Linked DNA regions of Antarctobacter heliothermus. The protein of the gene in region 1 interacts with the protein of each later gene in a pairwise test. Links are inferred from orthologs where the notes say so. Each region holds a gene or a part of one and is shown on either strand. Other genes may lie near its edges. The genes, in order: ftsZ, rlmN and ANTHELSMS3_RS10660.

Region 1 (3,109 bases):
CATCTCCGCCGGAGACAGACGGGCCCACCCCATGTCAGTACGCACTTCGACAGGGGCAAGAATTTCAATCGCACGGATCGGCGTCGCCAGTTGACGCAGGCCACGTGTAAGGATGCCGCGCACAAACGGAACCGACGACCCGTCGAGGATTGGGGCCTCGGGTCCGTCGATCTCGATCAATGCGTTGTGGACACCGCAGCCCGACAGGGCCGCCATGACGTGTTCGACGGTCGACACAGAGGTGCCCGCGCGGTTCACGATCCGGGTACACAGCGGTGAGGCATCAACCGCATCCCACCGCGCAGGAACCATCGTGTCGCCAAGCGCGATGTCGGTGCGTTTGAACCAGATGCCATAGTCGGCACTGGCAGGACGGATCGTCAGGCGCGCAGGCGCGCCGGAATGAAGTCCAACACCAGTAAATGTGATCGGCGAACGAAGAGTGGTTTGCACGAGGCTGCCCCTGAGTTGCACACGTCCCCCCAACCTGGACGCGGCTTTGACATTGGACCTAGCGAAGCCTCACCCTTGCCTCAAATCAAACATTGCAACGGTGTGAAACATCACCCGTGAACAGTCGGCGAAACCCCGCCACACGCCTGAATACATCACCTCAACTTATTGAAATATAATCCCTATTCCGTCGAATCCCACCCTGCATCACGACACCATGAATCCGCCGAAAACCGGTGTTTTTTGCAGAAATGTTGCGCTTTGTGAGCACCTTTGTTCCCCGCTCTGAAACAGAAAAACGCCCCCTGCTTGGGCAGAGGGCGTTCTCACGAGGTCGACTTGGTCAGGCGCTCGGGTCGGGCCCGTCCGCCTTAAGTTCACTCAGGTTCAGTTGGCCTGACGGCGCAGGAAGGCCGGAATTTCGATCCGGTCATCTTCGGCTTCGGGCTCTTGGTCATGGATCGGCGCCGGGCGATGCGCCTGCACCGGAGGCTGCGCGCGGCGGGCCTGTGCCGGAGCGGCTTGTTGCTCGGTGTGGCCGGTCATCCGACCGATCAGAGAATTGACGCTAAAGCGCGAGCGTTCCTCTGCCGGGGCTGCGGGCGCGGGCTGCGGAGCAGCGGCGGCCTGTTGTGCCTCTTCGCGGGTCCGCGCGGCGGCGGCCTTCAGCCGGTCCAGCGTGGCCGGGCTGGGCGTGCCGGGAGCGGGGGCGCGCGGCGCGACAAAGTCCTGCGGGTCCGCCTCGATCGTGTCGGGGGCGGGGCGGAACTCTGCCACATGGGCGCGGTACACCGGCGGCGGCAGGCCGTCGTCGGCGTGCTCTTCCTCGATCACCTCGTCATAGTCACGAGAGATGACCGGATCGGCCTGACCGACCTCATCCATCTGACCGAACAGCGACGGCTCCGGCTCTGCCTCGGCGGCGCGGGCGGCAACCGGTTCCGGTGCGGGCTGCGGCGCGGGGGCCGGAGCAGGAGCCGGGGTTGTGTTTGCCAAAGTGCCCAGCGGCTTGGACAGCGGACGGCGCGGCACCGGCACATCGCCGGTGTTTTCGCGGGCATCAATACCGGTGGCGACAACCGACACACGCATCCGACCTGCCATACCATCGTCCAGCGTGCTGCCGACGATGATGTTCGCCTCGGCGTCCACTTCCTCGCGGATGCGGTTGGCCGCTTCGTCCAGTTCGAACAGCGTCAGGTCGTGTCCGCCGGTGATGTTGATCAACACACCGCGTGCGCCCTTGAGGCTGATTTCGTCCAGCAGCGGGTTGGCAATAGCCTTCTCCGCGGCCTGAACCGCGCGATCTTCGCCCTCGCCCTCGCCGGTGCCCATCATGGCCTTGCCCATCTCGTCCATCACCGCGCGCACGTCGGCAAAGTCGAGGTTGATCAGACCCGGACGGACCATCAGATCCGTCACCCCTTTGACGCCCTGGTACAGCACGTCATCCGCAAGGCTGAACGCCTCGGTAAAGGTGGTCTTTTCGTTCGCAAGGCGGAAAAGGTTCTGGTTCGGGATGATGATAAGCGTATCGACAACCTTTTGCAGGCTTTCGACACCGGCCTCAGCCTGCTTCATCCGCTTGGCGCCCTCAAACTGAAAGGGCTTTGTCACCACGCCAACGGTCAGCACACCCAGTTCACGCGCCGCTTGCGCGATGATCGGGGCCGCCCCTGTCCCGGTGCCCCCGCCCATGCCTGCGGTGATGAAACACATGTGTGCGCCGGCCAGATGGTCAACGATCTGTTCGATGCTTTCCTCGGCCGCCGCAGCACCCACACTGGCGCGCGCCCCGGCACCCAGACCCTCGGTCACTTTCACGCCCAGCTGCACGCGGCTTTGCGACATGCTTTGGGCCAGCGCCTGAGCGTCGGTATTGGCGACGACAAAGTCGACGCCTTCAAGGTTTTTCTCGATCATGTTGTTGACGGCATTGCCGCCCGCGCCGCCCACGCCAAAGACCGTGATCCGGGGTCTCAGCTCGTCCTGTCCGGGCATCGAAAGATTCAGTGCCATGTTGTCGTCCGCCTGTTTTTTATTCCGGTTTCAGGCCTGTGCGCGGCCCGTTCACTTGAATCCTACCGATAGACGCCCGGTCCGTCACGCGAAAAACGCGTGAAAACCACCAGATGTGGCAATTTCGCGGCAAATTTTGGCTGTATTTCGCCAACCCGGCAACATACTGGGGGTTGGGCCTATCAGACCACTAAAACCACGCCACAGACACTCGTGGCGCGCTTTATACCGACTGACATTTTGAGGGAGTCTGCCCGACATCCCGTAGCCCCGCCTCTGTGGACGGATTTGTGTATAACCTAACAGAAGCTTGCCAGCCCGTCAGCCCCGGAAGTGATCCTCAAAACGGATTTTTTCGGGCCTGACGGCCAGCGGTGTCCAGCCCTGTTACCAGTTCTCACGGAACCATTGCATTGCGCGTTTCAGCGACCGCGCCGGCAGCCGATCCACCGGAATTTCAAAGTCCCACCATTCGTCCTGCGGATGCGCTGCGAACAGGCACAGACCCACCGCCGTGGCAAAGCCCGGCCCCGTCGCCGCCTGCGGCAATCCGTGGACGCGCAAGGGGCGGCCAAGGCGCACCTGCTGGCCAAGGATCTTGGTTGCCAATCCATCCAGACCGGGGATCTGTGACGCT
Region 2 (3,129 bases), 3.1 Mb from region 1 along the record:
GGATTTGCAGGATGTCGCCCTTTTGCAGGTCGGCAAAGGGGATCTCGACCGTGGTGTTGTCGCGTTCGACGCGGGCCAGATCGGGCCGCAGGTTCAGCAGGTGGCGGATGGCCGCGCCAGTGCGACCCTTGGCGCGCGCCTCTAGCCAGCGACCCAGTAGGATCAGTGTGACGATGACGGCTGCGGCCTCGAAATAGACGTCTCGGGCGGTTTCGGGCAGTAGGGTTGGGGCAAAAAGGGCCACTGTCGAATAGCCCCATGCGGCCAGCGTGCCCAATGCAACCAGCGAATTCATATCCGGCGTGCCCTTGGCCAGCAGCGGCAGGCCGATGCGATAGAACCGCCGACCGGGGCCGATCAGGACCAGCGTTGTCAGGACAAATTGCACCAACCACCACCCGGACTGTCCAAGTGCACCGTTGATCCAGTGGTGAAGCGCAGGAACCAGATGCCCGCCCATGACCCCTAGGAACACGGGCAGCGTTAGTGCGGCGGCGATCAGGGTCTGGCGTTTCAGCGCGGTGGCCTCGGTTGCCTGACGTTCAGCGGCATCGGGGGCGCTGTTACCTTCCAGCGGTTGTGCCGGATACCCGGCCTTGGTGACTGTATCAGCAAGGGACTGTGCCGTGACGGTTCCGGTCAACACCTGAACATCGGCGGTTTGCGTGGTGAGGTTCACGCGGGCGGTCAACACTCCGGGCAGGTTGGACAGCGCCGTTTCGACGCGGCCCACGCAAGAGGCACAGCTCATGCCGTCGATGGTCAGGCGAATGTGGGTTTCCGCAGCGGGGTAGCCAGCGGTCTTCAGCGTGTCGCGAAGGTCACTGGCGGGCCGGTCAGTGTCCACTGTCGCCATGCGATTGGCGAGATTGACAGAGGCGCTGGTTACGCCCTCGACCCCGACCAACGCACGTTCAGCCCGTCCGGCGCATCCGCCACAGGTCATCCCAGTTACTTCGAAACGTAAAACAGCCATCTGTGGTGCCTCCTGCGACTGGATATAGGGGTTCCAGTCACGGGAAGGTAAAGGCCCGCGCGCAATTTATTTTCGCCGGATCAGGAGAGGCCGGTTTCCTGCGCGATTTGGGCGCGGGACTTGCGCGCGCGCTCTGTCGCCGATTTCAATTGTCCGCAGGCGGCCATGATGTCCTCGCCGCGCGGGGTGCGGATGGGAGAGGCGTAGCCCGCCTTGTAGATGATGTCGGCGAACTTTTCGATCCGCGACCAGTCGCTGCGCTGGTATGGCGCGCCGGGCCATTCGTTGAAGGGGATCAGGTTGATCTTGGCTGGAATGCCCTTGATCAGGGTGACCAGACGCCGCGCATCGTCGTCCGTGTCATTCACGTCCTTCAGCATCACATACTCAAAGGTGATGCGTTCCGAATTCGACAGGCGCGGGTATTCACGCAGCGTGTTCAGCAGAGTTTCGATGTTCCACCGTTTGTTGATCGGCACCAGCTTGTCGCGGACCTCATCGGTGGTGGCGTGAAAGCTGACCGCAAGTTGACAGCCGATTTCCTCGGCGGCGCGGGCGATTTCCGGCACCACACCTGAGGTGGACAGGGTAATGCGGCGACGCGACAGGGCGATGCCCTCGCCGTCCATGGCGATTTTCATCGCGTCACGAACGCCCTCAAAGTTATATAGCGGCTCTCCCATACCCATCAGGACGATGTTCGACAGAAAACGCGGGCCGTCTACACCGGTGCCGGTGCCCGGTGCGGGCCATTCGTCCAGATCGTCGCGCGCCAACATGATCTGGCCGACGATTTCGCCGGGCGTCAGGTTGCGGACCAGTTTCTGCGTTCCAGTGTGGCAGAAGGAACAGGTCAGCGTGCAGCCCACCTGGCTGGAGATACACAGCGTGCCGCGATCCGCCTCGGGGATATAGACCACCTCGACTTCATGTCCGCCGGCGATACGCACAAGGTACTTGCGCGTGCCATCGGCAGAGACCTGCTTTGACACCACCTCTGGCAAGGCGATCACAAAGTTTTCGGCCAGCATGGCGCGGTACGGCTTTGCCAGATTGGTCATCGATTCAAAGTCGCGTACGCCCCAGTGGTACAACCACTGCCACAGCTGGTTGACCCGCATCTTGATCTGTTTTTCCGGCGTGCCAGCGGTCAACAACGCCTCACGCAACAGCGGGCGGGTCAATCCGATCAGGTTCACGGGCCCCTCCGGCAGCTTGCGGGGGATGGTTACGAGATCCTGAGTGATGGGCGTCGTCGCGGTCATGCGAGGGGCTCCTGTCTGGCGCGAAGCCTGCCGTATACAGGATTCGCGGGCGAATGCCAAAGGGCCGGATGACACGAGGTCATGCGGCCCTTACTGTGTTTGTCGTCATATCATCATCCGATCCGAATTGGGCCGGACGCAGTGTCAGGAACAGCGTTTGTCCGCGTCTTCGATCGCAGCGGTAAAGCCAAGCAAGGAAAAGGTGTCCTTGGTCTCTGTCCCGCGGCTGGACACGGCGGTGACAACGGCATCAGCACCACGTTTCATCGCGGTGATCAGTTTGACGTCGTCCTGCGGGGTCGCGGGCCAGGCCCATTCACCTTCGGTGTACAGTTCAAACTCGGTTTCGCCGATGGCGATGTTGACTGTCGATCCGGGAGCAAAGGGATACCCGCCGGTAAACGCCACCTGGCCTTTTACGCCCGCTTCTGGGCGGTAGAAGACCATCAACAGGATCTCGCCCCGCGTCACGGCAACGACGCGACCGTCCTTGGTGTTCACGCTTTCCTTGTAGGTGGTCACCGCCCAGCATTCGCGCGGGCTGGCCTCTTCAAAGACCGACCAGTCCGTCATGGCGTCCACGCGCGCCGTGCTGCTATCCTGAGCGCCTGCTGCGGAGGCGCTCAGCACCACCGCCAGTGCGCCCAAACCCCGACCAAGACCTGACATCATTCCTGCCGCCTCCAGCGTTCTCTACCTCAAATGTCCCGCACGTTCCGCACGTCCCGAATGCAGGATGCATTACTGGGTTTTTATCTCGACGGCGGGACAATAGCCTGAAAGAACCGAGGCGTAAAAGCCCCAGTGGCAGATATTCGCTCAAGTCTTGGAGGTCATGACATGACAGCGGTTCCGATGGTCGAAATTCATCGCGGCCCAGTGGTCGAA
Region 3 (3,017 bases), 2.2 Mb from region 1 along the record:
TGAAAGAAAAAGACTACAAACGCGAGGCCGAAATAGGTCGCCCGCATGCTCCAGAGCCGCGCGGGGCTGTTTTCAGCCATCTCCGCCGTCCCCCGAAACCACGTCAGGTGCTGCTGTGGGCGGGACGCCGGCATCCGGCAATTCCTCGGGCAGAATCAGCGACGAGGGCGAATCGACTCGTCGCGTGCCGTGATCCCGCAAGACGCGCAGAAACTCCAGCCGTTCGTAGTCTGCGGCCAAACGCACGCGCAAACGCCCACCGGGATCTTCGGCCACTTGCCCGATCAGCAGGCCGGGTGGAAACACCTCACCGTCGCCAGTGGTCACGATGCGGTCGCCGGGGCGGACAAGGTCAGGGTTTTCCAGAAAGTCGATGGGTGGGGCGGATGTGTTGTCTCCGGCGATCAGCGCGCGCTGGCCCGAGGGTTGGATTTCTGCCGGAATGCGGCTGGTGGCATCGGTCAGCAGGATCACGCGGCTGGTATTGGCCCCTACGCCGGACACGCGCCCGACAAGGCCGATGCCGTCCATCGTGGCCCAGCCGTCGACGATTCCATCGCGGGAGCCCACGTTGATCAACACAGATTGCCGAAAGGGCGACCCGCTGTCCGCCAGTACCACGGCGGTAATGAAGGTCAGGCGCGGGTCCAGCCGCACGTTGTTCAGATCGCGCAGGCGGGCGTTTTCTTGCTCCAGCTGCAAGGCCGCCTCTTTCCAGGCGGTCATCTTGCGCAGCTCGCGGCGCAGTTCCTCATTCTGTTCGTAGAGGCGCTGATAGCTCTGGAAATCGCGCACAAGCCGGACAGAGGCGGTGACCGGCGCCATCGCCCAGTCCATGCGCGGCACCACCGCATCCACGACCTGCGCACGAAATCGTTCGACGCGCGGGCTGTCGATCCGCCAGAGCAGAAAGATGCCCGCCAGAGACAGCGCTAGAACGACCAGCAGCAACCGCTTGAGCGGGCCGGTGAAATCGTCTTGTGCGTTGCGGTCGCTGGCCAAGGGTCTCTCGCATCGGGGTTGGCGGATGTTACAGAATGCCTTGGATCAAATACAGCGGGAGTTGGGGGGAACGATCTCTCGCCGAGAAATCGCCTTGGCCCGCGGCATTCTTAGCTATCGTAGTCGATCGCGTGGCGGAGTTGCTTTTCGTATTCCAGAGCCTTGCCCGTGCCCAGAGCCACACAATTGAGCGACTCGTCCGCGATGGAAACCGCCAGTCCGGTCTGTTCGCGCAGCGCCAGATCCAGATCGCCCAACAGCGCGCCGCCGCCGGTCAGCATCACGCCCCGGTCAACAATGTCGGCAGCCAGATCCGGCGGGGTCGCCTCCAGCGCGGTCATCACCGCCTCGCAGATCGCCTGCACCGGTTCGGACAGCGCCTCGGCCACTTGGGCTTGGCTGATCTCTGTTTCCTTGGGCACACCGTTCAGCAGGTCGCGTCCGCGGATCTGCATCGAAGAACCGCGCCCGTCGTCGGGCATCCGTGCCGTGCCGATCGACGTCTTGATCCGTTCGGCGGTGGATTCGCCCACCAGCAGGTTTTGCTGACGACGCAGGTAGTTGATGATTGCCTCATCCATGCGGTCACCGCCGACACGCACAGACCGCGCGTAAACGATGTCACCCAGTGACAGCACGGCGACCTCGGTCGTACCACCACCGATGTCGACGACCATGTTGCCGGTCGGGTCGGTGATCGGCATCCCCGCACCAATGGCCGCCGCGATGGGTTCGGCGATCAGACCGGCCTTCCGCGCACCCGCTGACAGAACCGACTGTCGGATTGCGCGTTTTTCGACCGGAGTCGCACCATGCGGAACGCAGACGATGATTTTCGGTTTGGAAAAGGTCGAGCGGCGGTGAACCTTGCGGATGAATTCTTTGATCATCGCCTCGGCGGTGTCGAAATCCGCGATCACGCCTTCGCGCATCGGGCGGATCGCCTCAATGCTGCCGGGCGTCCTGCCAAGCATCAGCTTTGCATCCTCACCGACGGCCAACACCTTCTTGACCCCGTCCTTGATATGGTAGGCGACGACGGACGGCTCAGACAAAACAATTCCCTTGCCCTTGACGTAGACCAGTGTGTTCGCGGTCCCAAGGTCGATGGCCATGTCCGACGAGAACAGGCCAAGGAGTTTATCCATGCCAAACATTTTATTATTGCCCCATTGCCTCATTGGCCCGCGACTCTTCCAGTCCGGGCCAACGCTCTTATAGGCCTGCGCCGGTTGATGCGGAAGGGGGGCGAGCGGCCTAATCAGCGGGGAATCGCCGCATGTCGCCGCAATATCGAGACAAGATCAAGTGTGACCGTGACTTGTACAGGCCCGTGCTCGCGTCAGCACCGCCTACTCTGTCAAAGTCAGTGCGAACTTGGCGTGAAGCGCCCGCGGCATTTCGTTGTCAGATGTCACTGACTGAGGGCGAATACCGCTGAGGTCGTTGGTCTGACAGAAGCGTTCGATGTGGAGGTCCGGCGCGCGGGCCGTGATCATCAGTCAACCTCGTCGAGCCGTGCCTCGAAGACGCCCAAACGATGCGGCCGGGCTCCGTTGTGGTCCGTTTTGACCGAGACGCGGACCTCAGGCCAACGCACACCCTGATAGGTTGCGTGTTCCAGCGAGTTGGACCTGGTGGCATTGAACCCACCAAGCTCAGAGTCTGTACACGACCCCTGGGCGGCATAGTCGGCGCAAAAGGCGCCCACACCGGTAGTCCGGGTCAGTTCGAGAACGACAACGACCCCTGCGAACGACATGAAACACTGCTGTTCACCCTATGCTTGCAACTGCGACGCTCACTAGCGGCATGGGTTCGTCGGCGGCGGGACAAATTCGGCAAACTGGCGGCGGGGCGCGTCGTTCAAAAATGTTTGACAGGTCACTTATCGCAGGCGGAAGATGAGGTCAGGTCATTCTACCAAAAGCTAAAGGAACACCAATGAAACGATTTTTGACATTGATTCTTGCCAGTCTGATTGCCAGTCAGGCCGCCGCCGATTCCTGCTGGGA

Evidence for each region.
Region 2: the proteins of ftsZ (region 1) and rlmN interact in binary tests that used the Escherichia coli proteins (3 or more experiments, as listed by UniProt). The link is inferred for Antarctobacter heliothermus from one-to-one orthologs.
Region 3: the proteins of ftsZ (region 1) and ANTHELSMS3_RS10660 interact in binary tests that used the Escherichia coli proteins (3 or more experiments, as listed by UniProt). The link is inferred for Antarctobacter heliothermus from one-to-one orthologs.

What each region holds. Positions count from the first base shown.
Region 1 is NZ_CP022540.1:4,427,091-4,430,199, forward strand. Bases 157-3,109 are described here. They hold ftsZ (cell division protein FtsZ), read right to left. Parts: upstream 2,473-3,109; coding sequence 841-2,472; downstream 157-840. Other genes in these bases: lpxC (UDP-3-O-acyl-N-acetylglucosamine deacetylase), read right to left, coding at 157-453; ftsA (cell division protein FtsA), read right to left, coding at 2,860-3,109. Outside these bases: more of lpxC, read right to left, coding at 1-156. UniProt on the Escherichia coli protein: Essential cell division protein that forms a contractile ring structure (Z ring) at the future cell division site. The regulation of the ring assembly controls the timing and the location of cell division.
Region 2 is NZ_CP022540.1:1,295,757-1,298,885, forward strand. Bases 150-3,122 are described here. They hold rlmN (23S rRNA (adenine(2503)-C(2))-methyltransferase RlmN), read right to left. Parts: upstream 2,242-3,122; coding sequence 1,057-2,241; downstream 150-1,056. Other genes in these bases: ANTHELSMS3_RS06080 (heavy metal translocating P-type ATPase), read right to left, coding at 150-976; ANTHELSMS3_RS06090 (invasion associated locus B family protein), read right to left, coding at 2,386-2,913; ANTHELSMS3_RS06095 (asparaginase), read left to right, coding at 3,082-3,122. Also shown: more of ANTHELSMS3_RS06080, read right to left, coding at 1-149; more of ANTHELSMS3_RS06095, read left to right, coding at 3,123-3,129.
Region 3 is NZ_CP022540.1:2,238,649-2,241,665, forward strand. Bases 137-2,997 are described here. They hold ANTHELSMS3_RS10660 (rod shape-determining protein), read right to left. Parts: upstream 2,160-2,997; coding sequence 1,113-2,159; downstream 137-1,112. Other genes in these bases: mreC (rod shape-determining protein MreC), read right to left, coding at 137-1,002; ANTHELSMS3_RS10665 (hypothetical protein), read right to left, coding at 2,501-2,764; ANTHELSMS3_RS10670 (hypothetical protein), read left to right, coding at 2,947-2,997. Outside these bases: ANTHELSMS3_RS10650 (rod shape-determining protein MreD), read right to left, coding at 1-80; more of mreC, read right to left, coding at 73-136; more of ANTHELSMS3_RS10670, read left to right, coding at 2,998-3,017. UniProt on the Escherichia coli protein: Forms membrane-associated dynamic filaments that are essential for cell shape determination. Acts by regulating cell wall synthesis and cell elongation, and thus cell shape.